Regions from separate parts of the Paenibacillus sp. NRS-1781 genome, predicted to be linked through region 3. Evidence: a T-box and tRNA genes for the amino acid it is inferred to sense, from the RefSeq annotation. Region 3 holds a T-box; the other regions hold tRNA genes.
What was found. A T-box is a leader RNA that pairs with one kind of tRNA and senses whether it is charged. The one in region 3 lies ahead of leuS (leucine--tRNA ligase), so its partner is inferred to be a tRNA-Leu.
Positions count from the first base shown of each region.

Region 1 (7,718 bases), on a different contig from region 3:
AGCAGCTGGCAATCAGGCCATTTTTGAAAAATTTCAATATGAATGTACTAAAGAAGAAATTGAGCGTAACCGGGAATTGGTGCGCAAACATAGCGCTAACATCATTATAGGAATCGGCGGCGGGAAAACGCTGGATACCGCTAAGGCAACGGCTTACTATGAAAAGCTGCCTGTCGTTATTTTCCCGACGATTGCTTCTACGGATGCCCCTTGTACAGCCCTTGCGGTTATCTACAAGAAGGATGGCTCCTTTGATGAATATTTGTTCCTGCCAACCAATCCCGACGTTGTACTCGCAGATACGGGCATTCTGGCAGCGGCGCCTGCACGTTTCTTCGCAGCTGGCATTGGCGATGCGCTGGCTACTTATTTTGAAGCGCGGGCTTGTTATCAGTCCAATGGGGACAACCTCGTGCTGAACAAGCCTTCGACCACAGGGCTGGGGCTTGCCCGTCTCTGTTATGATACATTGCTGGAAAATGCCGTGAAAGCCAAGCTTGCGGTGGATCGTAAAGTATATACTCGTGCGGTGGAAGATACCATTGAAGCGACAATTTATCTGAGTGGTGTTGGTGCGGAATCAGGTGGTTTGGCAGCAGCTCATGCGATTCATAATGGCATGACGGCTGTTCCTTCACTGCATAAAGCACAGCATGGCGAGAAGGTCACATTCGGCTTGCTAACTCAGCTGGTGCTGGAAAATGCACCGAAAGAAGAACTGGAAACGGTCATCAAACTGGTTAAGGACGTAGGTCTTCCATTGACGCTTCGTGATCTGGGTGTAGAGGAGTTTGTCGAGGCTGAATGGCGTCAAGTAGCCGAAGCTGCCTGTGCATCGAATGACACGATGGTCAATATGCCCTTTCCGGTCAGTCCTGCTGACGTGTACAACGCCATCATTGCGGCGAATGCGATTGCAGAATCCTATCAGGGATAGTTTTTTCCCTAAAGTACGAAAATATCTTTTGCAAAAACGGGTCTGTCATATTATTGGCAGGCCCGTTTGGTTTAAACGCGGACTTATATCATATCTTATTCTGACCGATATACATGTAACAGTTGAAATTAGGAATGGTTACAGCAGGAGGAGATTTGATGTTGGTACATGGTAAAACACGAAGAGGCAATTTGTACATCCACATGTCCAGCGGTTTTCACAAAATTGGAGATTATCGGGAAGAATATTCAGTAGCGCCGGGAGATCGACTGATGTCGAGACTGACCAAGCGGATCTATACCATTGTATCTGTGCATCTCGGTGAAGAGGCGTATGCCGATATTGATCTGGAAGAAGTGATTAGAAATAGTTAAGCGCTTGGCTTGGTTAGACTCAAAAAAGCTTCAATTTCACTCATAGAGCGAAGTTGAAGCTTTTTTTTGTTGTTTCAACGCAGGGCCTCGTTGAGAAGGTCCCGTGTGATAATATTATTTTGATTCATAAATGTTCTGATCGTTGATTGCGAATTGGTTGTGGATAGTTCCTTTCCCCATGTCATGGCATAGGCCCAGGCGGGTTGATTTTTTAACACATTGGCGCTCGGCAGAATATTACTTTCTCCAATTCCAATCGGCTTGCCTTGTGCAAGCTTGAGCAGTCCGGTGTAATAAGAGGCTTTGTAATCATTGTTGTAAATGTCAGCTGCGAGAATATCCACTCTGTTTATGCCTGGAAAAGGCCCATTGTACGGTGTGCTGTATGTGTTCGGTGCATTCGGACTCCATACCCATAACAGATTATCTAGATGGTGAACATGAACGAATCGGTCATACATCACATTCCAGAGCTGAGCGTAATTTTGTTTGTTTCCCCACCAGAACCAGTTGCCGTTCATTTCATGATAGGGTCTCCACAGAACAGGCACATCTGCGTCCCGCAACGTTTTGAGGGAAAGTGCGACCTCATCAATATCGGCAATCAGCTGTCGATATTGCGGGGTACTCGGTGTGATGTAGGAATTAAATTCAGCCTGACTAAGCTTGGTTTGCACGTTTTTCCACGTTTTCGGTTTACCAGGTAACGCCTGATGAAAGGTAATCGCTACAATTCCACCGGACTGGCTCCACTGGATAGCACTGTCCACAACACGCTGACGCTGCTCTTGTAAGGCTGCGTGGGACTGATTGGCTAATCCTCCAAACTCATAGCCATGGAGTCCTGCATATTGTCCGCTGATTTGTTGTAGCTTGTTGTTTTGTTCATCCGGTGCCTCCAAATAATCATGCTGCCCGGAAATTAGCGTCCCCCCCGGCACATTGGAAAGGTAGGTGAGTAGTTGCTTGGCTTTGGCAGAGGCCTGGGAATTAACAGGTGGAGCGGCATCAGCTATAATGAACGATTGCTGAGAGACACTGAATAGTAAAACAACTAGTAGCAGTAGCACCCTTTGCAAGCAAAAGCGTATTGAGTGAGATTTCATGGCGCTCCTCCTTTGATGACATCATGATGAAATTACATGTTTTCTTTGTGTTTTCTCAGCTGGATACATGCGCTAATGAGGATGATTAGCAAACAGAAGAAACCCAACCAGTTCGGTTCCTGTGAATATATCCAGCCTTCCAGCAGAAGGAAGCCGAAAATCAACGCAAGCAAACCCATGGTAAGAACCATTTTGGTTTGCGCCGGACGGCGGCTACGCTTGGAAATCCAGTGTATGATGCCCAGAACGATGGCTGCCTGAAATAAAATGGGCAAGTAGTTGTACTCTCGTTACAATCTAATTAAGTTGACTAAATTATACCATAACTACCGTCCTGCAATAAAAGGTGTCAAAATACCTACTCTGCCTCGATTCGCCATCGTACGCTATATTCAGTGAAATATTGACACATAGTTGTACACTTCATAAATATGCAGGTGTAGTGGGAAATATACAGTAAGCATGAGTATAAAATCAACGCGAAATCAGCGGGGAAGTTTGGTATCATTAAGGTGGTATTGATAAGGAGGTCATTTACATGAATGAAGATAATCGACCGTTTTCCAGCCCTGTAGATGCTGAAGGAGCCAAAGCGAATTTTGATGTGAACCAGCGGAAGCTTCACTCTAAGGGAGCCTCTGGCTTATGGCATCAGGTCAGCAATCTGCTTATTCTGGTTGGCGTGATTGCGTTGATTATTATTTTAGGTCGAGTGCTGTAAGGATGGCAACTAAGAAATAAAGTCGATAAAATTATCAGAATAGGGATGTGAAATGGTGTTAAAGGCAGCGTTACTTTTTATTTTGGCTGGCTTAGCTGAAATTGGGGGAGGGTATCTGATCTGGCAGTGGCTGCGTGAAGGGAAGACATGGTATGTCGGACTTTGCGGCGGGGTGATTTTGGCTGTCTACGGAGTCATTGCAACTTTTCAGGTTTTCTCCTCCTTTGGGCGTGTGTATGCAGCATACGGAGGTGTCTTTATAGTCCTTTCCATTGCATGGGGATGGTGGATTGATAAAAAGACACCAGATTTGTACGATATCGTGGGTGGCTTGATTTGTTTGGTCGGAATAGCCGTGATACTTTTTCCCCGATCTGGATGATAGGACAAAAAACCCTTTTTTATTTTTTTGAAAAACATGACTATTGATCTACATAAATGAGCTTCATATTCCGAAATAGAACTTAAGGAGGGGGTTCTATGAACTGGAATCAAATGAAGCTTAGAATGAAATTTGGCCATGCTGTACCGAAGAGTGAAGGGAATTTTTCAGTAGGCATCGTATGGGGAGTCTTGATTAGTGCTGTGCTTTGGGTCTCGATTATTGGCTGGTTTATGCTTATTTTCAAATGATCTCTAGGAATCACTATATAAGTCTGTTTAGTTAATGCGACTTAAGTAACCCGTGCCCTATGACCCAGGTTTTAATCTGTAAAATCGTTACGAAGCTTGTCCATGCCACGGTTTATCGCTTCATCAATCATATCTGTAGCAGCAGGAGTATCAGCATGGATGTCAGGAATACGATTAAAGCCTGGCTCGCGCGATCTAACGACTGTTCATGTTTGACCTGATCGACGGTGCGATTCTTTGGTTCCCTAATGTTTTCTTTCATAATACATCACACGCTCCTTTACGAGTGCAAGCATATTGCACGCTTTATATAAACGTTAATACTCAAGGCAGCTAAAGCGGCTAAAAAATAAAGCCGGGGAGGAAATAGCTCCCGCCCGGCACTTCCCAAACGACTAGCGATGCTCAATCAGATCAATCGCTCCCAGAACAACATGAGCCAGTCCGAAACCGAGAATGCCTGTAGCCGCAAGCTTGTACTTACTGCTCAGCAACACAGCGCCTGAAGCCGATACTACCGTTCCAAGAACAGCTGGAATCATACCTTCACGCATTCGTAACACCCCTTCTGGTAGTTTGGAAAGACGTTTATTATTGTATTCAAATGCGCCCGAGTTATACAAGAAAAGAAATTTTATTATTTTAGAAAAAAGTACTTTACAACTCGTTGAAATTGTCGTATTATATGTTGGTGCCCATTAAAACGGTATTTACATAGCGAGAACCATTTTGTACATAAGATGGATGTTTCTCCGATACTTATAAGTGAAGTAAGTATGAAAAATAGCGTTCCTAAATTTATGCCGGGGTGGCGGAATTGGCAGACGCACAGGACTTAAAATCCTGCGGTAGGTGACTACCGTACCGGTTCGATCCCGGTCCTCGGCACTATAGTTTTACTCTTGAATCCCTTGATAATCAAGGGATTTTTTATTTTTTAGTGATTGAAATCATGACTTTCATATCACAGGGAGCGAGCGCTTTTTTCGCTCTTGGGGACGAACTTTTGGATCGAAGATGTCAAGGTGAGCTGTTGTTTTGCGACTGGGCTTCTTGGTGACGTGCGCATAGGTATCTGTGGTCACCTGAGTGGAGTGTCGCAGTCGATGTTGAATCGCCTTGATTGATACACCCCGTCCTAGCAAATAGGTTGCATTGGTGTGGCGGAGTCCATGAAGTGAACATTACGGAATCCGTTCCGCTCACACTAGTCTTTCCATCGTTGGGATGGCGTTATGTGGTAATAGGGCTTTCCCGTCCCAGAGTGGAAAACAAAGTTGCGATCTCCACCTTGCTACACACCGATCGCCTTTCACCGTCGCAAAGGCGCGGGAAACCAGTACAGCGTCCTTATGGGGACCTGCACTATGGCCGATGATCTCTCGATTAAACAGATCAACGAGCACGCAAATATAGTGCACTGGTTCTGGACTTTCACATAGGTTAGATCACTGACCACGAAGCGTTTGGCTTCTGTTTGGCTGAACTCGCGGTTCAGTGTATTGGCGATAGCAGCTTCGTTACAAGCGGCTTTATTGGGCTTATATTGCGCCACCGTGTATGTTGAAACGAGTCCCCGCTCGTTCATGATTCGACCGATTCGACGTCTGGAAACGACCAACCCGCGTTCGTGGAGCTTGGTTTTAATCTTACGGGTGCCATAAGCTTTTCGATTTTTGTGAAAAATGTCCACAATGGATGTGGTCACGTCATCTTCCTTCGACTCTTCTTTGGCTTCGTAATAAAACGTGCTTCTTGCGATTTGCAGGACGTCACACATGGCTGATACCGAGTATTTATCAGGGTTGTTCTGGATGATAGCTACTTTCGTCTCATGATCAGCGCGGCTTGCTTTAAAATATCGACCTCTATTTTGAGACGCTGATTTTCTTTGCGCAAAGCGATCAGCTCATTCTCTTCTGGTGAACGATTGTTCTTCTCCTTGAAGGAGCCCGTTGGCTGAACTTGCTTAATCCAGCGATCTAGAGCCGAGGCTGTGAGGCCATATTCCTCCACCAAATCTGCTCTTGACTTCCCGTTCTCGTATAATTGCACCATTTGCTTCTTGAACTCTGCTGTAAAAGTATGTCGTTGTTTCGGCATTGTAGAGATCCGCTCCTTAGGATGATAGGTTTTGTTCTACAAGCCCTCATTTTTATTGTCCAACTAAGTGTAGCTGATCCACTTTTCTGTTTGCAGTACCACAAGTTTTCACCCGATACGATTAAGATTGCCAGAGTGTATTATATGCGGAATCAGTTTGAATTTAGAGTAGATGTGAAAAAGGACTCCGCTGGTCTATAACCACCAGTATGGAGTCCTTTTAGTTTATTCCTGATCACTTCTCGTAAAAACTTTTCCAATCAGGACATATATGATTAATGCAATAATCACAGCCAGACCGTAGTCGATAATGAACTTAATGATATTTTCTAATGTAAAAAATCCAGTTCCAGTGTTGTATTGAAAAAATTCTAGCCTTCCGTAAGTTAGATTCCCAATAATATTGCCGATGAGCAGTGCGATGATAAATCTCCAAATATTTTTCACAAAATACCTCCTTTTAATTGAAAATAGAAGTTGTTATAAAATAAACTATAGTTTACCATAAATAGTGTGATGATTACATCAATGGTAAATGCATATAAAAAACAATGAGGAGTTGAAGTGGTGAAAAAAGTTTGGATAACCTCACTTATGGCCGCAACTTTACTAACAGGTGTGATTGCGGTACCAGCCTCAATGTACGCATTGCCTTTTACAGACTCTAGTAGTGTTTCTAGTAGTGCTAAGGATTCTCTTAGTGAATCAGAATTACAAGATATCGAAGGTATTTCCGAATATTTCAATTTGTCTGAGCAGGAAAAAAATGATTTTATTAAAGCCATCCAAAATAAAGAAGACCGTGGAGAGTATCAAACACAAGGGAAATTGAGTTGGGCAGTAAAAGCTTTAAAAGCAGGATTTGATAAACTTCCGGCCTCAGTGAAAGCTTTTATTGGAGTTGAGGGTTTCTTACAGATCCTAGGTGTTGTTGACAACTTCACTGGAGCTATTGAAGATGCAATATATGCAGGAGCTTTGCAAGTGACTGGGAATGAAACTGCTGCCTGGTGGGTTACTAAAGCTTTAATGTTACTTTTATAGGATATTCCACAATAAGATAAATGGTGTGGATTTTGAACAATCTAATCAAAAAGCTCTGCTAACCTTAATTGGTCGGCAGAGCTTTTTTTATTTCCCGAAGCGCCTGAATTAGCTCCTTAGTGCCGTGAAAGAGACAAAAGGCAGCCAGCACCAAGAAACAAGCATATATATACTCAAATGGCATGTGTCAACCTCTTGGACTACTGTCAATAGAATGGACACCTTCAAGCGGGTTTTCGGTACAATCGTTCATACTGATTTGGAGATACATAACCTAGGGAAGAGTGGATTCGTTTTCCATTATAAAAGCATGTAATATATTCGAAAATCTGCTTCTTTGCCTCACGACGGGTTTTGTAGTGGTCTAAGTAAATCAGTTCCTTCTTTAGAACGCTGTGAAAGGATTCGATACAGGCGTTGTCATAACAGTTCCCTTTGCGGCTCATGCTGCCTTTCATAGGGTACTTAACCAGCTTAGCTTGATACTCGTGAGATGCGTATTGGCTCCCACGATCTGAATGATGCAGAACCTCTTTGCCCGGTCGTTGGACACGATAGGCTTGGTCAAGGGCCTGAATGACTGACTCTTTAGTCATCCGAGAATCCATGTAGAATCCTACGATTTTGCGGCTGTACAAGTCCATCACGCTCGCCCAATAAAGCCAGCCTTCATCGGTGGGAATATACGTAATATCCGTCATCCACACCTCGTTTGGGTCCTCAGCAACAAACTGCTGGTTTAAAAGGTTCTCATGAACAGGCAGTTGGTGTTTGGAGTTCGTAGTTGCTTTGTATTTTTT
Region 1 covers NZ_JBITPI010000044.1:105,160-112,877, forward strand. Annotated here, with positions in the region: gene ACIFO6_RS16115 (glycerol dehydrogenase) at 1-937, shown strand, start outside; gene ACIFO6_RS16120 (hypothetical protein) at 1,096-1,311, shown strand; gene ACIFO6_RS16125 (glycosyl hydrolase) at 1,386-2,417, opposite strand; gene ACIFO6_RS16130 (hypothetical protein) at 2,450-2,692, opposite strand; gene ACIFO6_RS16135 (hypothetical protein) at 2,956-3,138, shown strand; gene ACIFO6_RS16140 (YnfA family protein) at 3,194-3,520, shown strand; gene ACIFO6_RS16145 (hypothetical protein) at 3,619-3,771, shown strand; gene ACIFO6_RS16150 (hypothetical protein) at 4,167-4,325, opposite strand; tRNA gene ACIFO6_RS16155 (tRNA-Leu) at 4,574-4,659, shown strand; partial or broken gene ACIFO6_RS16160 (hypothetical protein) at 4,731-4,937, opposite strand; partial or broken gene ACIFO6_RS16165 (IS3 family transposase) at 5,082-5,874, opposite strand; gene ACIFO6_RS16170 (hypothetical protein) at 6,100-6,321, opposite strand; gene ACIFO6_RS16175 (hypothetical protein) at 6,442-6,918, shown strand; partial or broken gene ACIFO6_RS16180 (IS3 family transposase) at 7,143-7,718, opposite strand.
Region 1: it has a tRNA-Leu gene. The T-box ahead of leuS (leucine--tRNA ligase) is inferred to sense a tRNA for this amino acid. The anticodon was not compared.

Region 2 (7,718 bases), on a different contig from region 3:
ATAAAAACCGCCAGGTTAAAGCCCATTTCGTTACCCGTTCCAAAATAACCGGGGAACAGCAGCATCAGCAGCACGACCAATGTGCCGATCTCCACGACGAACATGACTGGATTTTTCATCATGATCATCGGATTTAATTTCATAAAGCTATCCTTGATCGCATGCTTCAAGATGCTTTTATCCAGCATGCGTTTGCGTTGTTCCTTCATGATCAAGCACCCCGTTCATTCATTCTCATTCTCATTTTCTTCTTCCTGTTCATCTTCTTCACATGGTCAAAAACTCAGCCACAGGCCCCAATACGATGACGGGCAAGAAGGTCAACGCACCAATCAGCAGCACAACCCCGATCAGAATCGCCCCAAACAGCTTGTTGTCTGTGCGAAGTGTGCCCGTCGTCACTGGAGTCGGTGCTTTGGCATTCAATGAAGCCGCTACAGCTAACAGTGCAACAATAGATACATATCGTCCAAAGAACATAACCACACCCGCTGTCGTGTTCCAGAATACGTTGTTATCCGCAAGACCCTCAAATCCCGAACCGTTATTAGCCGCAGATGACGCATATTCATATAACACCTGAGTCAACCCGTGATATCCGGGGTTCGTGACCGCATCGTATCCCCAATGACTCATAAAGGCGAGCGCAGTCGGCACCAAAATGAGAAACGGATGTACCAAAATGGCAATCGCGATCAGCTTCATTTCCTTGCCTTCTATTTTCCTGCCCATAAATTCCGGGGTCCTGCCGACCATCAATCCACATATAAACACACCCAGAATCGCATACATCAGCATATTCATCAGCCCGACACCCTTACCGCCGAAAATGACGTTCAGCATCATTTCGCCCAAAGCAGCCATACCGCCCAATGGAGTCAGTGTATCGTGCATGTTATTGACCGAGCCTGTCGTAGCCGCCGTCGTCACCGCCGTGAACAATGCCGATTGTCCGATGCCGAAGCGGACCTCTTTCCCTTCCATGCTACCCTGAGAAGCATCCACCCCCAGTGCCTGAATCAGCGGATTACCCGTTTTCTCTGATACGTACGTAATGGCTAGGAATACGAGAAACAGTACCATCATGGAGCTAAATATAATCCACCCCTGCTTGCGATTACGAGCGAATAGCCCAAAGGTATACGGCAGTGAAGCCGGCATCACCCACATCGCCAAAATTTCCAGCACATTCGTCCAGGGGTTTGGATTTTCAAAAGGATGCGCCGAGTTGGCCCCATAGAAACCGCCCCCGTTCGTCCCCAAGTGCTTGATTGATTCCAGCGAAGCAACGGGTCCCAAGGCCATTTGCTGCTGTGTTCCGCTCAGCGTCGTGATATCCGCCGCAGGCTGAAGCGTCTGCGGTACTTTCAATCCAACCAGCACCAGTGTAAGTACAAAGGCCAGTGGCAGGAAAATCCGTATAATCGCTTTGATAAAATCCTGAAAAAAGTTGCCCATTCCTTCTCCGCGCCGCGTCAATCCTCTCATAAAAGCCGCAGCAACCGAAAAACCGGAAGCAGCCGAAGTGAACATCATCATCGTAACAAACGCCATCTGTGTCAGATACGTAAGCCCGCTTTCTCCGCTATAATGCTGGAGATTCGTATTGGTCATAAAGCTGATCACCGTGTTAAAGGCCAGTGACGCCTCCATATTGCCGTTTCCAGTCGGGTTACCGGGAAGCAGTCCCTGCAAGCGCAGCAGCACATAGCTGATCGCTACAAGCACGACATTCGTAGCAATAAAGCTCATCACATACGTGGTCCAACGCATGCTCTCCAGCTTTTTCAATCCTATAACCTTATAAATCAACTTCTCCGTCCCGCCAAAGACTCGATCCGTCCGATTTGGTTCATTGGAGAACACATGATATATATAGGTGCCCACTGGTTTCACCAGGAGCAGCAATATCACAATCACAATTCCAATTTGCAGCAGCTCCATCATCTATTTCCTCCCTCAAAATACTCCTGCGTTTGGACAACAGACGGGTTCATCGCACCAGTCGAATGCACACGTTTGCGAAAGCCCGCTGACTCTGATGTTTCATCCATGATCTGCTGTCCCCCGCCCGCTTGATCCTGCTTAGCTGATTAGAACTTTTCAGGATTCAGGAGTGCGTAGATTAAATACACAAATACAATAGCCGTAAGCGCAAGCACAACCATCATCCCTTTCGCCCTCCTTTGGAGGTCTGCGCATCACACCAGCGTACAAGCATCAGTATCATTCCATAACTCACAGCCATCACCAGCAGCATGTATATATCCATCATGTTCATACCCTCCCGTATCCGTTCTTAATTCATCATTCTGACACTCTCGTAAAATCGCTATGCAACTAAATTCGCAAATTTTAATGTATACCAGCACACCGTAAGCGACTATCCGTTCAGCAGGAAACCCACCTCTCCGTTCAAAGTGTAGATCACATGGTCCGCTCCCAAACCTCGATAAATCCCTTGAGGATTACAGCCGTGTGTAATGACATAGATCGGATCTGCTGTCAGCGGCCGGCATATTTGCAGAAAACGGCACGTCAGATTCAAGCTGTTCTCGAACAAATACACGCAGCCAATTTCTTTTTTGGGAAAATTCCATTTCCCCGCTTGCATCGTATTGATGCGCACAACATGCTCCACACCCATTTTTTTGAGCTGTCGTTCCTCCTGAGCGCTATTCGTCAGAACCGCAAACGCCAGTTTTTTGAACATAAGCAATTTCACAAAATTTCTGCCCGTTTCATTTGGTGCAGTGACAATGATTAGCCGACCTTCCATCAGTAGCTCCTCTCCCGGTATAAAAAGACAACAAAAAGAAGCCAAAGGAAAAAGGCTTTCCTCCGGCTTCTTACGTAACCATGATAAAATAAACCATGGCTGCACACGGCGGTTTGTTGCCTCTCCCTGTACGCTTACGAGGTTAGCTGTCGGATTCGGACGTGAGAGTCGCCCTATTTCTGGCACTTGGCCAGAAAATTCACCCCATGAGACACACGGCCCTCTAAAAGCCGCATAGATCCCGTTTGGTTCCCCCGCTTTTGCAACTGCAAAATTCAGCGCTATAGACAATTCGTTGCTGCTTCATTCACTTCATTTGAAATTACGTCTTGAATCATACACCCGCGCAAGGAACACTGTAAAGCTCACCTGCGGGGTTATAAATCGGTCTTTAGAGCATAAAAGATTAATAACAGCGCTTACAACATAAATATTCTTCTCCCAGCTCCTTCAAGCTCGGTTTTTCATCTCTTTTCGAAAATGAAGAGGCATGTCAATATTGACGTATGGGGAGCGTTTTTTGTCCTTTATTTGTAAAAGAGAAAGAAAAAGTGCTGTATGCACCTGATAAACGGCGCATTACATCTATTTATAGGTTTGCAACTCTTCGTTAAATTTCTTACAATTTAATTGTAGAATATCAAATTAGGAGGAAAACCATGACCGTTTATGAATATGATGCACAAACCCTGCAAGGGAACGTAATTCCGTTGTCCACATACGAAGGAAAAGTACTGCTCATCGTGAATACAGCCAGCAAATGCGGGCTAACCCCCCAATACAAGGCGCTACAAGAACTATATGACCAATACCAAGAGCAGGGTCTTGAAATCTTGGGGTTTCCCAGCAATCAGTTTGCCAAGCAAGAGCCAGGTTCCAGCGAGGACATTTCGGAGTTTTGCCAGATCAACTATGGAGTTACATTTCCGATGTTTGCCAAAATAGATGTCAATGGCGATCAGGCGCACCTTTTATTTCGCTACCTCACCCAAACAGCTCCCGGCGTATTAGGCTCCAAAGCGATCAAATGGAATTTCACTAAATTTTTGATTACACGCGAAGGTAACGTATTTAAGCGCTATGCCCCACAGACAACTCCAGATAAACTGACGGGGGATATTGAGAAGCTTTTACAGCAAAGCTGACAGGCTATTTCATCACCTTCTCACAAGCAGCCGATCCAGGCAACTGCTCCTGCGGCTAGGAAAAAGGATATTTTAGTTCAGCTTATATAACAAAAAAAGCATCCAATCACGTCAAAAACGTGTCAGGATGCTTTTTTAACTGTGTCTTGCATGTAATGCGGTCGAGAGGACTCGAACCTCCACGGGCGTACGCCCACTACCCCCTCAAGATAGCGTGTCTGCCATTCCACCACGACCGCAAATTCTAATGTTTTGAGGCAACAGATTTATTATACTCCCTTGTATTCTATTTGTAAACATAAATACAACAATTATTTTAAAGTCATATAATATAACATGTAATAGCTATAAAAATATTTAATTTGACATGTCAGCACTATGAGTGTAAATATATATTACATAATATCTCTATTTTTTCTAAGTACTTTTCTGAATGCGCTTTTTAAAGTTATTTAATTTAACATGAACATTCTATTCCAAGGAGGCGAACCGCATTGCACAAAGGCAATCGTTTGCTGAACTACGCATTGCTGTTGGACCCTTCCCTGCCTGTCGGTGGCTTCACTCGTTCCTACGGGCTGGAGGAGCTGTTTCGCAATGGCCGCTTAACCTGTTTACAAGACTTGGAACACTATGTACGCACTGATCTGCTTCCTCAGTTCACATCCCTCGATGGCATGGCTATCAAAAGCCTCTATATCGCTGTTCAGCAAAATGATGGTTGGCGTATCGCCCTCATTGATAAAATGCTGCACGCCCAGCGCTCTTCCCTACAGCATGTGAAAGAGTCACGCCTATCTGGCCAACGCCTGCTTAAGCTCGCCAAAGCCTTGTACCCTTGGCTTGAATTTGACCAACTCGAAGCTACACTCATCCAATACAATGCGATTGGTACACTCGCAACCGTTCATAGTTGGATTAACGTTTCCCTTGGAAATAATGTAGAGCAGACCATTCACGGCTACCTTGCTGCGGCAGTGTCCTTCTGTGTCGAAGATGCTTTTAAGCTGCTCAATCCTCCTTCTGAGGAAAAGAACCCTGTTATTCAGCGAATGACCAACGAGCTGCTAGCCGCATGGAAACAATACAATGTCCCTGAGTCAGAGCCAACCGCATTTCAGCGCGGACTTCTGTATAGGCATTGGTCCAGCTCCTACATTACTCAGCCACCCTATATGAGCAGCAGCCACCAGCGCGGGTGAACTTCACTGATTCCTTCGTACGCCCTCGTTATACGCCTCCTGCATCCCCCTGATGCCTGTTTTCAAAATTCCAGCACCAATGCCAAAAGCACTCCCACCACTTTTTCCAGTGGCAGAGTGCTTTTTTTATCCGGAATACAACTGCAATTTCGCACAATTAACAGGCTTCAGATGGATCATCCAGACCATTCATCACTTAATTAAGTTATATTTTTATCCGAATTACGTATTTTAGATTGTAAAAACACGTATAAACGTGTATCATAGTTTCAGATGGTTAATTCTAACATGTTTACTGATGATTATTATAACACACCAATTATTCCGCAAGAATCCGTAAGGGGCGATTTCACTTGAACAACAAAATGCCTGTCACCTCCCTCGGGTGGGCCATCAAACAAAGGCTTGTCGAACTTCGGCTGGATCAGAAAACATTTTGTGAAACGCATAACATCCCGCCTTCACGCTTGTCCAATCTGATTCACGGCACCCGCAAAGCACAAAGGTACAGAAAACAAGTTGCTGCAATCCTCAACATTGACGATAACGATTATAAGGAGGCACCACCACTCTGAAACCAACGATGTGAGCGTCTTTCCAAGTATACGAGACGCTACAACATCGACAACCCAAATAAACTCGTCAATCGAACCCGCCAGTCCGTTTTACGTGTTTTCAACCTGAGTGATCTTTAGAGAGAAGATCATTCAGGCTGTGTTTTGTCATTCTCACCTTTTTGCTTACGATATTTCGCAAATTCCACATATTCTAATATGAAATTCTGTTCTTCTGTTTCCAGATCCTCTGCCTGGCTATTCAATGGCCCCATCACTCCAAAAAAATAAGCAGCCTTTTGCTCCTGAAGTACACCCTGACCAGGCTTGACGCCTTTCATTAACCAATCCAGCGATACATAAAAAAAGTCCGAAATCTGGATTAAATGCATCGTTCCCGGCGTTGTTTTTCCTCTTCTCCAGTCTCCAAGATTCCCCGAGCTGATTTTGAGCTTTTCACAAAACGCCTTCTTCGTCATTCCCCGATCCTTAATCAAGGCTTCAATCCGTTGATAAATCGTTTGGTCTCCCACAATTATCCCCTCCGACACCCTAACTTTTTATTGAACTGTTCCCAAATTTTAAATATCATTGCAAACATACTTATTCGGTAATCAATACTTTAATTCTGCACCCGTTTATTCTGTCATTGAATCTTCCTGATTTTTCTCTTTACGAAAGCGGGTAAATTCAATATACTCAAGTATAAAATCCTTTTCCGCCTCACTAAGCGATCCCCCCTGGCAATCCAGTTGCCCTGAAACTCCAAAAAAATAAGGGTCTCTCGACTCCCTCAGCGCCTCACCCTGCACATCGCGCCCCAACATGATCCAATCCAGACTGGCATTAAAAAACGAAGCGATTTCAATGAGTTTATTCGTGCCTGGCGTCGTTTTTCCTCTTTTCCAGTCCCCAAAGTTCCCTGTACTAATACCCAACTGCTCGCAGAACGCTTTTTTTGTCATTCCACGTTCCTTGATAAGTTCTTCAATACGTTGGTAAATAGATTGCATAGAAATTCCTTCCTCCCCAGCAGACTCTCAAATAACGATATCATGTCTCCTGTTCCCATTTCAAAGATCACGTGTGCCAAAATTGCCGAATTATGTATGTTGGCTTTCATTATACCACAATATACAACAAAAACCGCCTATTTTCCGAAGAAAATGGCGGCCCTCAGTCAGCTCGTGTACACCCATTACAAATTATAGTTGTCAATTTTAAGTAAAATCTGCTTCAATTCGTTCAGAGTTTCACCCAAGTGCAATAAATCTTCTTCTGGCAGAAGCACCAGTCTCTCTTGAATTTTATTGGAAAAGGTATGAAATACCTGTTCACAAAAAGCATCGCCTTCTTCTGTAATTGCCACGTTCACGACTCTGCGATCCGAGTCACACGAGTGGCGGTCAGCCAACCCAAGCTCCACCAGCTTGTCCAGCAAAGGAGTCATGTTCGGGCGTGAGACATTAAGTTGTTTGGACAAATCAGATACCGTAGACAAACGCACTTCTCGCAGCAACAGTAATGTCTGAAAGTTATTAGGCGACAAATGTAATGGGAAATCGAGCGGACCGTAGGCGAAAAATTTCTTCTTCACCATTGGAAACAAGCCCAAAATATTTTCTGATATATTCCCTAACAGCTGAGTGTCCATATTTTTCACCATCACTTCATCAGTTTATACTTATCATTCTATAACATTATGGCTTTATATTATACTATGGAATCATTATTTCTTCATAATAATCACTTTATTACATTACTGCACAAACAAAAAAAGCCTCTACTATGAGAGACTTTTCCGTTTATCCATTGATGCGGTCGAGAGGACTCGAACCTCCACGAGCATACGCTCACTACCCCCTCAAGATAGCGTGTCTGCCATTCCACCACGACCGCATAATAAAATATAAATGGTGAGCCATGAAGGACTCGAACCTTCGACACCCTGATTAAAAGTCAGGTGCTCTACCAACTGAGCTAATGGCTCATGCTGTTCATCCAAGATGTCCGCCATCAGACCTCAGGAATTTCCCTT
Region 2 covers NZ_JBITPI010000017.1:50,860-58,577, reverse strand. Annotated here, with positions in the region: gene kdpB (potassium-transporting ATPase subunit KdpB) at 1-209, opposite strand, end outside; gene kdpA (potassium-transporting ATPase subunit KdpA) at 268-1,944, opposite strand; gene kdpF (K(+)-transporting ATPase subunit F) at 2,094-2,168, opposite strand; gene ACIFO6_RS07185 (hypothetical protein) at 2,384-2,779, opposite strand; cyclic di-AMP (ydaO/yuaA leader) riboswitch at 2,895-3,070, opposite strand; gene ACIFO6_RS07180 (glutathione peroxidase) at 3,439-3,924, shown strand; tRNA gene ACIFO6_RS07175 (tRNA-Leu) at 4,081-4,163, opposite strand; gene ACIFO6_RS07170 (urease accessory protein UreF) at 4,437-5,126, shown strand; gene ACIFO6_RS07165 (XRE family transcriptional regulator) at 5,480-5,701, shown strand; gene ACIFO6_RS07160 (helix-turn-helix domain-containing protein) at 5,830-6,213, opposite strand; gene ACIFO6_RS07155 (helix-turn-helix domain-containing protein) at 6,319-6,693, opposite strand; gene ACIFO6_RS07150 (MarR family winged helix-turn-helix transcriptional regulator) at 6,879-7,334, opposite strand; tRNA gene ACIFO6_RS07145 (tRNA-Leu) at 7,497-7,579, opposite strand; tRNA gene ACIFO6_RS07140 (tRNA-Lys) at 7,595-7,670, opposite strand.
Region 2: it has a tRNA-Leu gene. The T-box ahead of leuS (leucine--tRNA ligase) is inferred to sense a tRNA for this amino acid. The anticodon was not compared.

Region 3 (7,718 bases):
ATATGCTGGCGGTAGCCCGTCGCAAAATGGAAACGACTACGCAAGGACAGCGTTTGTTCCGTGAGGGGAGCATCCGCTGGATAGAGCAGGATATGCGGGAATGGAATTTACCGGAGCCCGTGGATTCTGTCATTTCCTTTTGCGATTGTCTGAATTATTTGCTGGAGGAAGAGGACATTGCTGCTACTTTTCGCAGAACGTATGCCGGCCTTAAGCCTGGCGGTACCTTTCTGTTCGATGTGCATCATCCACAGACGTTCGTGCGTTATGATGAGGAGCAGCCCTTTGTACTGGACGAGCGCTCCATTTCATATATCTGGACTTGTGCGTTGGACACTCCACGCTGTGAAATTGAGCATCATCTCAGCATTTTTGCGAGAGCAGAAAATGAAGGGCGTGATGTATACCAGCGGTTCGAGGAAATTCATGTGCAACGTGCCTATGATCCGGACTGGATGAAGGCGGAACTGTCCAAAGCCGGTTTTCGCGATGTGAAGGTATATGCGGACTTTGAATGGATAGAAGCAGGAGATGACGCGGCGAGATTATTTTATGTTGCTGTAAAATAATGAACCTTCATCAAGTGAATATGGAAAAAGAAAGACGCTTTTCATGCTGACATGAAGGGCGTCTTTTTCATAAGAGCTTCAAATTATATGTTTACTTTATAGTTCAGTTGAAGTTCATTACCGGGTACACCGCGAATGCCCCAATTCTGTTTCGGTGTCTCAAATATAGTAATTTCAAGATCCTGCGGGGCAATGCCTAAATCGTTAATTCTTTGGAATAGCAGCTGGATGAGGTGCTTTTTAGCCTCTGTCGTTCTGCCTTCAAACACACTAATTTCAATAATGGTGTATGCCTCTGAGCGATCGTGGGCAAATATGAAGTCTTCCTGATTCATAGGAAAAAAACGATGAAATCTTTTGTCGGCGGGATATTGGAACGCATCCACCACCGCGGAATGAATCACCTCTGAAAGCTGCTCCTTGATCGGATTCAGGGCTTCTTTTATTCCGTAAATTTTAATTTGTGCCATGTCTCATCTCACCTTTCTCATCTCAACTCATCTCAATCTGGTTCGGAGCTAATTATAAAGCATTTGCCTCCGTGTGTCATGGAGCAAACGAATGAAGTTGGTGTTTAGCACCAGATGTAGTCCTTATTTGACTTTTTTCGCGGTTTTCAATATAATAGTGGCATTATTAACGGTTAAACAATCGCTGATGAGGAATAGTAGTTTTGTCTGGACATGTAGAGAGCCGGCGGATGGTGCAAGCCGGTTGACAGTACAAAGCGAACTCGCCTCGGAGATATGTGGCCAACGCAGGAATGCCCTATACAGGTGCTTGAACCCTGTTATTAACCCGCATCGGATCACCTCCGTTATCAGGTGCAAAGGGAGTAGAAGGTGAAGAACGCTTTCTGCTAACTAGGGTGGTACCACGGGAATATAACCTCTCGTCCCTAGCGCTGACACGCTACGGGATGCAGAGGTTTTTTTGTTGCATACCGTTTGAGGAGGAAATGACAATGACAGACACACAGCCGAAGCACGGCTATCAACCGCAAAGTATTGAACCAAAATGGCAGAAATATTGGGATGAGAACAAAACGTTTCGTACCGGGGAAGAGCCGGGCAAACCGAAGTTTTATGCTTTGGATATGTTCCCGTACCCGTCTGGGGCTGGTCTGCATGTAGGCCATCCGGAAGGTTACACGGCAACGGATATTGTTTCACGCTATAAAAGAATGCGCGGCTACAACGTACTGCATCCGATGGGTTGGGACGCCTTTGGTCTGCCTGCCGAGCAGCATGCGCTGGATACGGGAGAGCATCCGCGTGAAATTACGGTGAAAAATGTAAATAACTTCCGCCGTCAAATCAAATCGCTTGGTTTTTCATACGACTGGGATCGTGAAATCAGTACGACTGACCCTGATTATTATAAATGGACACAATGGATTTTCATCCAGCTGTACAAGCGCGGCCTTGCTTATGTGGCTGAAGTACCTGTGAACTGGTGTCCTGCGTTGGGTACGGTGCTGGCTAATGAAGAAGTTATTGACGGGAAGAGTGAGCGTGGTGGTCATCCGGTCATTCGCAAACCCATGCGTCAATGGATGCTGAAAATTACGGAATATGCGGATCGTCTGCTGGAAGATTTGGAGGAGCTGGATTGGTCCGAAAGCATTAAGGATATGCAGCGGAACTGGATCGGCAAGTCTACTGGGGCAGAGGTTCATTTTCCAATTGAAGGCCATGACAAGCAACTGACGGTATTTACAACCCGCCCGGATACGCTGTTCGGCGCAAGCTACTGTGTGCTGGCTCCTGAGCAGGAGTTGGTGGATGTTATCACTACACTTGAGCAAAAGGATGCCGTCAATCAATACCGTGAGCAAGCTGTCCGTAAAAGCGATCTGGAGCGCACGGATTTGGCGAAGGATAAAACAGGTGTCTTCACAGGCGCTTACGCAGTCAATCCGGTGAACGGTGAAAAGCTGCCAATCTGGATTGCCGATTATGTACTGGCAGGCTACGGAACAGGCGCGATCATGGCTGTACCAGGTCACGACACACGTGACTGGGAATTTGCGAAGCAATTCGGGCTGAACATCATTGAGGTTGTCCAAGGTGGGGACGTGGCTAAAGAGCCATATACCGAGGATGGTCCGCACGTTAATTCAGGTCCGCTGAATGGACTTACGAATGAGGAAGCCATTCCGAAGATGATTGAATGGCTTGAAGCCGAGGGTAAAGGACAAGGAAAAGTGACGTATCGCTTGCGCGACTGGCTGTTCAGCCGTCAACGCTATTGGGGTGAGCCGATTCCGGTGATTCATCTGGAAGATGGAACGATCAAAACAGTTCCTGAGGATCAACTGCCGCTCTTACTGCCGGAAATGGATAACATCAAGCCTTCAGGCACAGGAGAGTCCCCGTTGGCGAATGCGACGGACTGGGTAGAAACTATTGATCCTGAGACGGGCTTGAAAGCACGCCGTGAGACGAACACCATGCCGCAATGGGCAGGAAGCTGCTGGTATTACCTGCGCTATATTGATCCGCACAATGATAAAGAGCCTGTATCCAAAGAGAAGCAGCGCGAATGGCTGCCTGTAGATCTGTACATTGGCGGTGCGGAACATGCAGTTCTTCACTTGCTGTATGCTCGTTTCTGGCACAAGGTGCTGTATGATATCGGTGTTGTGGAAACGAAAGAGCCTTTCTACAAGCTGGTCAATCAGGGTATGATCCTGGGCAACAATAATGAAAAAATGAGTAAATCACGCGGTAATGTCATCAACCCTGACGATATTGTGAATACGTTTGGCGCCGATACGCTGCGCATTTATGAGATGTTTATGGGGCCGCTGGAGGCGACTAAGCCATGGAACGAAAACGGGGTTGAGGGAGCGCATCGTTTTCTGTCCCGTGTATGGCGCCTGTTCGTTTCCGAGGATGGTAGCCTGAACGATAAAATTACAAATGAAGGCGGCAGTGATGAGTTCACTCGGACCTGGCATAAAACGCTAAAAAAAGTAACCGAGGATCTGGACGCGCTTCGCTTCAATACGGCGATCAGCCAACTGATGATTTTTACCAATGATGCATACAAAGCAGACCGTTTGCCGCGTGCAGCAATGGAAAATTTCGTGCAAATGCTGTCGCCGCTTGCACCGCATCTGGCCGAGGAATTGTGGCAGCTGCTGGGACACAACGAAAGCATTACCTACGCGGCTTGGCCTGCTTATGATGAAGGATGGACGGTGGATACCGAAGTGGAAATTGTGGTGCAGGTGAACGGTAAAATCGTGCAGCGTGCGACGATTGCCAAAGACCTTGATGCCAAAGCGATGGAGGCATTCGCTCTGTCGCTGGACAACGTTCAGCAGGCGCTGGCTGGTAAAACGGTTCGTAAGGTGATTGCAGTACCAGGCAAACTGGTCAATATTGTCGCGGGTTAATCGGCTTTAAGCCGAAGGAGGCATCTATCTTTTGCATGTCCTCCTCATACTTGTTGTGTGTAGCCCGTATCAGCTCTGGGAAGACACTGTGCAGGCTGATGTCCAGCAGCGCGAGGGCTTCAGCGGTAATACCTCCGGGAACTGCTACCCTCGCCTGCAACTCGGCTGGTGTCATTCCGCCTTCAGTAAGCAGCTTTCCTGTGCCGATAATCATTTCACCAGCCAGGGCGCATAGCTCGGTACGGTCTATACCCGTGGCCTGAACCGCAGCATGAATCCACTGGTCCAGAAAATAGGCCAGGAAAGCAGGGCCGCAGCTGGAAAAATCCGACGTAATACGTGTATGGGATTCCTTAACCCGAATCGGCCTGCTAATGTGGGACATAAGCTCTTCCAGAAGGGAGCGATCCTCCTCTGTAATCCGGCTGCCATGGATGCATAGTGAGGCTCCGCTGCCTACCTGATGGGTAATACTGGGAATAATTTTGGACACTTTGGCTTTCAGTGAATGCTCCAGGATGCGTAGCTGTACCGGACTAGTAATAGAAACGACGATTTGCTCTTCTGTAATGACGTTGCGTATTTCATCCGTTACGGCTTTTGATTCCAGCGGCTTCACGCAGATAAACAGGATATCGCTATCCGCTGCCGTCTCACGGTTGTTTTGGGCTGCATGTAATCCTGGATAACGACGGGTCAGCTCGGCTACCTTGGAATACGTTCGATTGCTTGCTGATATTTGCTGTGGTTTAAGTGCGTTGGAATGAATAAAAGATTCAATCAGCAGACTTCCCATGCTGCCAGTCCCGATAAATCCAACTTTCATCGTTCAACGTCCTCCTTTCATACTTTGCGGTATAGACGCTGTCATTCTTCTTAGTGTATGCACACGGTCTTGGCCGACATGACGAAATTTATGTCTGAGCATGTTAGATCGTGCCCAAGGTCGTACCACTCTTTGGAAAATGGCTCACAGCGAGACCGTGTGGAGGTTGTTTACATCCTCCGGTTAACGGGAATAGGACAGGCTTGCTCTGTTCGAGTGAGACCCTGTATTGAGTGACTCACTTTCCCTAAAATCTATGTGGAGAAGGGGACAAAATGGAAATGAACCGCGTATGGACTGGAACGGCAATAGTGCTTTCCCTAATAGGCAGTGGGCTTATTCTGTTTGCTGGTGGGCAGCGTCCAGAGCCAGAAGAAGAGTGGAAGGTACTTAATCATAAGGTGGAGCAGGCTTTAGCGGTAGAGCCGGAGCAAAATAAGTCACGGAGCAATAGCGGCCAGACTCAGGGAAAGCGTGCTGTAGCCAAAGCCTCAGGCAAAGCCGAACGCAGTTTGGGTGGCGAAGAAGTTGGCCATGTGAAGCGTGATGCTGTACAGGATTCTGCTGGTGCATCGGTCGATGGAAGCGAAAGCTCCGGTACGATAAAGCAGTCTGAGGTGATGGATTCTACTTCCGTTACTTCCGTTACTGGCGTTGAAAGCTCGAATGCTACGACGGACAGGTCGAATACAGCAGGCGATCCGGTTGCTTCATCCGCTTCCGGTGAAAAAAAGGTGAACATTAATACGGCGACTGCTGCCGAGTTAATGGAACTGCCAGGGGTCGGGGCTAAAAAGGCCGAAGCGATCCTGAACTATCGTAATCAGCACGGGCCGTTCAAACGTGTGAGCGATTTGGATCATGTGAAGGGAATTGGCGCCAAAATGTTGGTGAAAATGAAGCCTTATGTCAGCTTATAATTACTTAAGTGGACGATGTACTGACTATCAGAATGGCTTAGCGGATATATTTACGTTGAAACTTGTTTTTACGGGAGAGATGGATATGAGTGCAGATGTACGCAAGGACTGGGACACCTATTTTATGGATATCGCTTATATGGTATCCACCCGTTCGCGCTGCTCGCGGCGTCATGTTGGAGCCGTACTTGTACAAGGCAAAAAGCTTTTGGGCACAGCCTATAATGGTGCACCATCCGGGGTACCCGACTGCTCTGAGGCAGGCTGTATGATTTCGGAGGAATACGAGGTCGTCCATCGCGAGGGGCGGGAGGAAATGGTTAAGAAGCAGCGCTGTATCCGCACGATTCATGCGGAGCAGAACTTGCTGCTGTTCACCGACCGCATTGATCGTGAGGGGTCCTCAGTATATGTGACCGACCAGCCGTGCTGGACGTGTGCTAACATGCTGGCGAACAGCGGTATTGTGGAGATCGTATACCACCGACCTTACCCAAAGGATGCTGACAAGGTTCGTGCCATGATGGAGCAAAAAGGAATTGCCTTCCGTATGCTGGATAACTATCATCCACCGAAAGAAACGCTGATGGATGTTATGAATTAAAATGTATGATTAAGCCATGATCAATTAAAGAGTACACGAGGAAGAACCTCTGACGAATGCTATTTTGTCAGGGGTTCTTTTTGTTTTGCGGTTTGGACACAGAACCAATATTTTGCTACCGGGAGGTGGTTGTATTCAAGCCAAACTTGTTTTAAGCAGACCTATTTTGACCCTTACTGTATGCTGGATTACGGGGAGTGCAGGAGCTTGTTTGTATTCCGGACGTATGCTTCTGTTGCTCTGGGCGGGTGTCACGTTGATTTTTCCTCTTATGGCTCTACTGATGAAGATTCCCGTCCGGCATGTGGTGTTGCTATGGCTTGCCTTGAGCGGGGGAGGATTTCATTGGGCTTGGCAGGATACTCATAATGTAACCCACATTCCCGATGCCCTTCATGTATCGGCTTCCAGGCTGGAAGATATGCCTGTTCAAGCTTCGGGATTTATCGCTTCCAAGGTGCAGGTAGACGGTGACCGGGCACAGTTTGAGATGAGGGTTACTGCAATAAGCAAAATGGAAGGTGATTCTCAAAATGACACTTTTCAGGGCAGGGTTAGAAAGAGCGAAGCTATGTCTGAACAGGTCATCGTTCACATCAAGCTGGCTGCCGAGCAGGAACAGCAACTGGCGGCAGGATGGCAGCGTGGAGATGCAATTCAACTGCGAGGCAGCTTAAAGGCCCCTGCAAAAGCGGGGAACTTTGGTGGCTTTGATTACAATGAATACCTGCATACACAGGAGGTTCACTGGCTTTTCAAAGGGAAAGGGGCCGATTCGCTACAGAAGCAGCAAGCTTCGCAGTGGAACCGTTACACCTTGTTCAGATGGAATGATCAGCTTAGAGAGCAATTAGGGCAACGGATGGAATCAGCATTTGGTTCTCTTCATCACGCAGGATATATGAAAGGACTGGTATTAGGCGTTACGGATGAGCTGGACCCGGCAACGTATAACGAATTTACGCAGCTTGGATTAACACATATTTTAGCAATATCCGGTATGCATGTGGCCGTATATGCAGCTACACTACTGTATTCGTTCAAGCTATTACGAGTGAGTCGCGAGACGTCTCTTACGGTCGTGATGGTGCTTATTCCGGCTTATGTACTGCTGACAGGTGCATCTCCCTCTGTTGTGAGGGCGGGAATTATGGCTATGATCGGCCTGTTTGCAGCCAGACGGGGAATGCTCAAGGACGGACTTAGTATTTTGAGTGTGTCTGCGTTATTGATGTTGTTTTGGAATCCGTATTACCTGCTTAGTGTCAGCTTTCAGCTTTCTTTTCTGGTAACAGCCGGACTGCTCATTTATATGCCGCTGATGAAGCCGTTTTTCGCCAAATGGCCTCTTCTGATCGGCGGCGAAATTGCGATTACGATCACAGCGCAGCTTGTT
Region 3 covers NZ_JBITPI010000027.1:42,847-50,564, forward strand. Annotated here, with positions in the region: gene ACIFO6_RS11420 (class I SAM-dependent DNA methyltransferase) at 1-569, shown strand, start outside; gene ACIFO6_RS11425 (tautomerase family protein) at 653-1,039, opposite strand; T-box leader at 1,215-1,472, shown strand; gene leuS (leucine--tRNA ligase) at 1,534-3,972, shown strand; gene comER (late competence protein ComER) at 3,953-4,798, opposite strand; gene ACIFO6_RS11440 (ComEA family DNA-binding protein) at 5,080-5,718, shown strand; gene ACIFO6_RS11445 (deoxycytidylate deaminase) at 5,804-6,322, shown strand; gene ACIFO6_RS11450 (ComEC/Rec2 family competence protein) at 6,555-7,718, shown strand, end outside.

Region 4 (7,718 bases), on a different contig from region 3:
TACAGCCTCCTTTGAGGGAAGGACAGACCGATCTGAGGCTTCAAATTATGAGCTATCCGTATGTGCTGACAGAACAGGATTTTGCGCCGTTTAAACAAATTTTATATACCGAGGTTTACGGGCTGAAATGAGAGAACGTATATATTAGTGTATGTAAAATATAAAAACTCTGCTTTTACCGTATTTACGGGAGCAGAGCCCTTTGGCTTCATTGAGATAATGTAGCTTTAATGTTAATTGTGCTTTGTCCAAACCATTACAAATTCCTTTTCACGGGTTGCTGGATCAACCGATTCCTCTTGAATGATAAAGCCATTTTTGGTATAAAAGTTTAATGCCTTTGTGTTGGACGGATATACCTTCAATTGGATCTGATCATATTGCTTCTTAACCCAATCTAGTATTAACTTGCCATAGCCTTTTCGCTGGGAACCTACACGTATAAACAAAGCTGCCAAATACCCATCTATCATGGAAACGAAGCCACCAATAGTGTGATCGTCCTGTATAATAACGTAGTTTTGAGCTAGAGGAAGGTATTTATCTTCCATTTCGCCAACCTATGATGTCCAATATTGTGGATCAATAAAATGATGGGCCTCTATGGAAGCTTCCAGCCATATAGCTGATAATTCTTTAAACTCTTCCACATTCCCCGGTCGAATAGACATAGAATGACCTCTTTTCCCAGTATGTAATCTTGTTACGATAATGTGATGTTTAACATAAAAAAGACCGTCCGAAGACGGTCTTTCTACCCGTGGCGCTTATTTAAAGCATTGATCCGTATCCCGCGCCTCCGTCATCTCTGAAAATTAGAGAATGGCGGACCGGGTAAGGGACACGTTCAACATCTGATTACTAATGTTGACGCACCTCCTTTCCTGATGCGTCCATATTACCATATATGGTATGAGAAATCCAGTTGTTTTCACATGTTTTGGGGAATTATCTATAGAAAACATTATATAAAAATGGCTTGCTTTTATTCTCTACGGGCGCTATAATCTTAATTACGGTGATTATATGTATTAGACGTATTTATGGTCCTGCTACATAACTAGACATCGGAATGAATACATATTATGCGGTCGTGGCGGAATTGGCAGACGCGCACGGTTCAGGTCCGTGTGGGCTAACCCCCGTGGAGGTTCGAGTCCTCTCGACCGCATCATTAACAGAAAAGGTTCATCATTGCTCATTGTAGCAATGATGAACCTTTTCTGTTATCTATAATGGGGTGGCAATACCCAAGGGATGAACGTAGCATTAGTCATTTACCTGAGCGTGTATTTCATTGTGATTCCCGGTGTTTCTTGACATGATAACGGGTAGAGCACCGTTTGCTACAGAACCGCTGTAGTCCGTTTTTAGAATGATCAGAAAATATTTCACGACAAGGATCTGAAACGCAGACTTTGAGTCTTGGTCTTCCGTACAGGGTCAGCTCTCTTCCGAGCGTACGCGAACAGACCGCCAGCATACGGTCGGCCAAGCTGCCTGTGTTTTTATCAGATGGACTGTACACATAACGAAAGCTGCCGTCTCCCTGTGCATTTAATCGTGGGCGCAGGGGGGAATGCAATTCACTCTCCGTCAAAAACTCTCCCAGTTGTTCATCACTTCCACTCATAATCAAATCGCGCAGTTTGTCGCGGTAAGCACGCACGGCTGTTAGTTCCTTCAGAGCTACCGTTTCATCGCATAACACTCCATACTTTTGTAGCAAATCATTTAATTGCTCCGGACTGTCAAGCCGTTCCGGTTCTTCATAGTAGGGATCATATATGGACGCACATCCAGATTATTATCATAAAGGAAATAGAGATAAAGCCGTTGTGGCTGGTATGGACCTGGCTATTGTTACGGGTAAAGGAACAGATATGTTAACCAATCTGGAAAATCGAAAACCTTATATTCAAAGTTCCAATGCCCTGACCTTCGGCTATCGCGAATCAGATCCGGAGCAGAGCATTATAGAAGAGGCAAAGACGGAAGGCATTACCTGCTTCAGTGCGGAACGCTCTCTTCGGGAAGGGGGTACCAGACCTGCGGAAATTTTGAATGATTTCATTTATCAGCGAGAGGTTGACGGTTTTTGGCTTCACCTGGATGCAGATGTACTTGACAAAACGCTCATGCCCTGTGTGGATTGCCCGGAATCTCACGGCTTGCAGTGGAAGGAACTCACAGATGTTCTTAGAGTCTTGTTGACTGCTGTATTACGCCCGTAAAAGGTTGAGCCTAAAGCTGATTTGCTATATAGTTAGGACTGGACAACCATTCCATCTATATTAAATGAATGCCAAAGTAGGGGGACCCTTGAAATGATAATTAAACCGAAAATCCGTGGCTTTATCTGTACTACTGCGCATCCAGGAGGATGTGCGGCTCATGTCAATCGTCAAATCAACTACATCAAAGAAAATCCTTCAATACAAGGGGCCAAAAAGGTGCTTGTGATCGGAGCTTCCACCGGCTATGGACTGGCTTCCCGTATTGCTGCCAGCTTTGGTATGAGAGCCGATACCATAGGTGTATCCTATGAACGCCCCGCTTCAGAAGGACGCACAGCCTCGGCTGGATGGTACAACACTGTAGCCTTTGAGGAATCGGCTAGAGCGGCTGGCTACATAGCAGAAAGCATTAATGGTGACGCTTTTTCCCATGAAATCAAGCAGGAGACGTTGAAGCTGATTAAGGAAAAGCTGGGCAAGGTAGATCTAATTGTGTATAGTGTCGCCTCACCACGACGGACGCATCCTGATACAGGTGAAACCTTCAACTCTGTTCTCAAGCCCATCGGACAGTCTTTTTCTGATAAAACGGTGAATACCAATACAGGTGTCGTATCGGAGATTACGCTGGAGCCGGCTACGGAAGAGGAAATCGAAAATACGATAACGGTAATGGGAGGCGAAGATTGGTCCTTATGGCTAAAAGCGCTGGAAGAAGCTGATCTGCTGGCAGAAGGGGTAACCACACTGGCTTACTCGTATATTGGTCCAGCGATCACGGAGGCCATTTACCGTAAAGGAACCATTGGCCAAGCCAAAAATGACTTGGAGGCCACTGCGCATACCTTAACGAAGCAACTGGAGCGTTACGCTGGAAAAGCCTACGTTTCAGTAAATAAAGCTTTGGTTACACAATCCAGCTCGGCTATTCCAGTTGTACCTCTGTATATTTCCTTGCTGTTTAAGGTTATGAAGGAAAAGGGCTTGCATGAGGGCTGTATCGAGCAAGCGCAGCGTCTGTTCGGGAAGCTATATAGTGGAGCGACAGTGGAAACCGATGATGAAGGGCGCATTCGTCTGGACAACTGGGAAATGAGAGCGGATGTCCAGCAGGCTGTTCAAGAGGCTTGGTCCGGGATTACTACAGAAAATGTGTCTGAACGGGGCGACCTTGACCAATATCGTCTGGATTTCCTTCAGTTGTTTGGATTCGGGTTTGATGAAATTGATTATGAATTGGATGTAAATCCAGATATTCAGTAGCATCATGGCTGATCGGCAATTGTAGCGAATTGTACTACACACACAATAAAAGCGGGCACTTACAAGCGAAATAAATCGCTTGTGAGGCCCGTTTTTTTATATCAGGATTTATGCAAATTCCTCATATGTTAGGCAAATGTATATAAGCTGAACTAAAAAAGGTACATGCAAACGGAGTGGGCGGAATGGTGCCGTACAAGCGAAGTGTTCTTGTTTCAGTAGCTGAGACTATCGGGGATCTGACGTAGAAACCGATTTGTGATGAAGCACACGAAAAACAGCGATGGTAATCATGATCCCGGTAACGCCGAAGACAGCTACGGAGGTCAAAGCCTGATAGGCTTGCCAGCCGAATAAAAAAGCAATACCACTGCCAAAGGTTGTGCCTGCCAGTAAACCGAGTGCGCAAGCGATGTCTGTTCTGAATTTCATAAGCATTTTTCCTTTCGAAATCAGGATTTGCAAAGCAACTTGTACTTTTCATCTGGACTTGTACAGGAACTTGTGCGTACAATTAAATGGAAATCGTTTTCAAAGAGAATCTTTTTAACAGTATGAATCATTCTTGAGCAAATTATTCCTTTTCAGGAGGTAGATGAAATGAATATGAATGAGCAGATCAAGCAGTGGAACCAAGAGGCACAAGCAAACAACACCGATCACCCTTACCGTAAGGTAGAATTGTTCATTGAGGTGCGTGATGGGGCGCTTGAAGCCGTTGTCCCTTATTTGAAGCAACAGAATTACCATCATGTGACGCTGGTAGAGGATGAATACACCTCTGCGGCGGCAGGGGAAAAGGTGGCACAACTCATACGTGACGCAGGCTTGGTGGTCGATGTGGTTCGGCTGCCTCCCAATGCTGTGGGGGATGTGATTGCAGATGAAGGCTATATCGTAAAGGTGTTGTTGGGTGTGGCAGATGAGAGTCAGGCTGTACTGGCTGTAGGCTCCGGCACTATTCATGATCTGGTTCGCTTCGCATGCTATAAAATGAATCGCCCGTTCCTATCGGTGCCGACGGCCGCTTCTGTGGATGGATTCACATCGGCAGGTGCGCCGTTGATTGTGGGCGGCAGCAAGCAGACATTTCAGGCTGTTCCGCCGGAAGCGATCTTTGCTGATCTGTCCGTACTGGCGAATGCGCCACAAGCGATGACTGCCGCAGGTTTTGGCGATATGCTCGGGAAATTCACCTCATTAGCCGATTGGCAGGTGTCCAGGGATTTGGGGGGCGAACCGTATTCGCCTTTGGCTAATCGAATCACGGAGGAGGCGCTGCGGGCCTGTGTAGAGCATGTGGATGAGATTGCGGAGGGTAGCCAGGCAGGTGTGGAAGTGCTGATGAACGCGCTGATCGCATCCGGCATTTCCATGCTGATGATTGATCATTCCCGTCCAGCATCGGGGGGAGAGCACCACATTTCACACCGCATTGAAATGGATTTTATTGCGGAGGGGCGCAAGCAAGTTTTGCATGGTGCCAAAGTGGGTGTAGCTTCTGCTTTACTGGCGGACTTGTACAGGGACCTGGCTGCCAGCCAAGCTGTGGATGCTTTGGAGGTATATCGAACCTTGCCCACGTCAGAGCAGATGCGTGCATGGCTGACTCAGGTCGGTGGTCCGTCTACGATTGCCGAGCTGGGCGTAACCGAGGAGCAGCTTGCGCGCGCACTTCGTACGGCTCATACTCTGCGCAATCGCTATACAGGGCTCAAGTATATGAACGATCATCAATTGCTTCGCTCATAAAATGCACCTGTACACAAGCGGTATTTAGACAGGATAACCAAGCACTTGTAACATGGAAGGGATTAGCGAATGGGTTTACGCCTCCGGCAGCTATACAACGATATCCTGCTCCTGTAACATTTGTATGTACAAATGAACGATATGCTATAATCGTGAAATACAAAAGGGTACACGATATTGCAAGTGACGGAGGAAAATATGGCGCCCAAATATATACAGGTTAAACAGGAAATTTTGTCATGGATTCATTCATCCAGGCTGGAGCCTCAAAGCCAGCTTCCTTCTGAGCATGAAATGTCTGAGCAATTTGCGGTTAGTCGGCAAACCGTGCGTCAGGCGTTAGGTGAGCTGGTACAGGAAGGTTGGCTGTTTCGCATGCAGGGCAAGGGGACCTTTGTCGCCACACGGGATAGCAAGCAGCCCGAGGACCCACGGACCATCGGGGTCGTTACGACCTATATATCGGATTATATTTTTCCGTCGATTGTGCAGGGAATTGAATCCAAATTAAGTCGTCAGGGCTATAAGCTGCTGCTGTCAAGCACAGGCAATGACCCCGATCAGGAACGGCAGTGCTTGGAAATGCTGCTTAGCCAGCCATTAAGCGGGATTATTATTGAGCCGACGAAAAGTGGGGAACGCAACCCCAATCTCAATTATTACCTGACCGTGGAAAACCGCCAAATTCCTTATTTAATGATTAATGCGCGGTATGAGGAAATGGATGCGCCATGTCTGCGTGTAGATGATGAGAAGGGCGGGTTTTTAGCGGCTGAGCATCTGATTAAGCTGGGTCATCGTCGGTTAGCCGGGTTTTTCAAGACAGATGATATGCAGGGAATTTTTCGTATGAAGGGATTTGTGGCCGCCCACCGCAAATATGGGGTTACGCTGCATCCGAATGCAGTGACCACCTACCGGACAGAAGAAAAAAATGAGGTTCCGTTACAGCGTGCGTCAACACTGCTGAGTATGGAGCCGGAAGAGCGTCCTACCGGATGGGTAACCTATAATGACGAGCTGGCTGTGCGTTTGCTGGACATTGTGCGTTCGGCGGGTCTAAGCATTCCGGGCGATTTGTCGCTGGTAGGGTTTGATGACTCTTTTTTGGCAACGGCAACGGAAATCAAGCTAACTACAATCCGCCATCCCAAAGAAGAACTGGGGCTTCGCGCCGCTGATACGATATTGTCGATGATTGAAGAAAAGGGCTTCCGCGAAGAGGATCGCCAGTGGATTATTCCACCTGAGCTGATTATCCGTGAATCTACGGGTCCTGTTGCCAGTGACGTATAAAGAACCTAATAAATAGGGGTAAGTTTTTATTTGGATACATGTAAGGACAAGTTGGATAAAATGTAGTTCTAACACCTCATAGCATATCGGCCCGCTCACTAGCCGTACAGGACAGCCTATTTTCTGGATTGCAGAAAATAGGCTGTTTTTGCTATGTTTTTTCTGAAAACATAGACAGGTATGAAGTGAAAAAACGTATAAAAAAACACTGGCTAAGTTGTACGTACAAGTGTATAATGAAAGCGGAACCAAGGATAAGGGCCATTATGAGCCTCTTGAGGTTTTCCATTTGAAGCTGGGTTTAGCACTTCCATTGCAGATTTCAGAAATGATAGTAAAAGGAGTGTTTTATACATGTTAGAACAGTTGAAACAGGAAGTATGGGAGGCCAATCTGGCTCTTCCCAAGCATGGTCTGGTTACTTTTACGTGGGGAAATGTAAGCGGTATCGACCGTGAGCAGGGACTGGTTGTAATCAAGCCAAGTGGTGTAGCCTATGAGGAGCTGAAAGCAGAGCAATTGGTCGTACTCAATTTGCAAGGCGATATTGTTGAGGGTGACCTTCGTCCTTCATCGGATACACCTACACATCTGGCGCTGTACCGTGCTTTTCCGCAAATCGGCGGTATTGTACACACACATTCCTCTTGGGCCACAAGCTGGGCACAGGCAGGACGCGCGATTCCGGCATTAGGGACAACACAGGGTGATTATTTTTATGGAGCGATTCCGTGTACTCGCGCGATGACTTCAGAGGAAATTGCCGGGGAGTATGAGTGGGAGACGGGACATGTGATTATTGAGACGTTTCAGGATATTAGTCCGGCGGATATTCCAGGTGTACTCGTTAATCAGCATGCACCGTTCGCTTGGGGGAAAAATGCCGATGATGCCGTTCATAATGCGGTGGTGCTGGAGGAAGTAGCCAAGATGGCGTACCGTTCCTTCGCACTGAACCCGGAATTAACCTCTATGGATCAGGCGCTGCTGGATAAGCATTTTCTGCGCAAGCATGGAGCGAATGCTTACTATGGTCAAACGAAAAAGGAGGAGACACACAAATGAGCAAGTATACCATTGGTGTCGATTATGGAACAGAGTCCGGGCGTGCGGTCATTGTTGACCTCTCTAACGGAGCTGAAATTGCTACACACGTAACACCTTATCGCC
Region 4 covers NZ_JBITPI010000039.1:9,089-16,806, reverse strand. Annotated here, with positions in the region: gene ACIFO6_RS14730 (GNAT family N-acetyltransferase) at 1-131, shown strand, start outside; gene ACIFO6_RS14725 (GNAT family N-acetyltransferase) at 234-551, opposite strand; tRNA gene ACIFO6_RS14720 (tRNA-Leu) at 1,088-1,171, shown strand; gene ACIFO6_RS14715 (CGNR zinc finger domain-containing protein) at 1,295-1,789, opposite strand; gene ACIFO6_RS14710 (arginase family protein) at 1,788-2,234, shown strand; gene fabV (enoyl-ACP reductase FabV) at 2,328-3,500, shown strand; gene ACIFO6_RS14700 (hypothetical protein) at 3,729-3,932, opposite strand; gene ACIFO6_RS14695 (sn-glycerol-1-phosphate dehydrogenase) at 4,101-5,252, shown strand; gene ACIFO6_RS14690 (GntR family transcriptional regulator) at 5,451-6,548, shown strand; gene araD (L-ribulose-5-phosphate 4-epimerase) at 6,903-7,613, shown strand; gene ACIFO6_RS14680 (ribulokinase) at 7,610-7,718, shown strand, end outside.
Region 4: it has a tRNA-Leu gene. The T-box ahead of leuS (leucine--tRNA ligase) is inferred to sense a tRNA for this amino acid. The anticodon was not compared.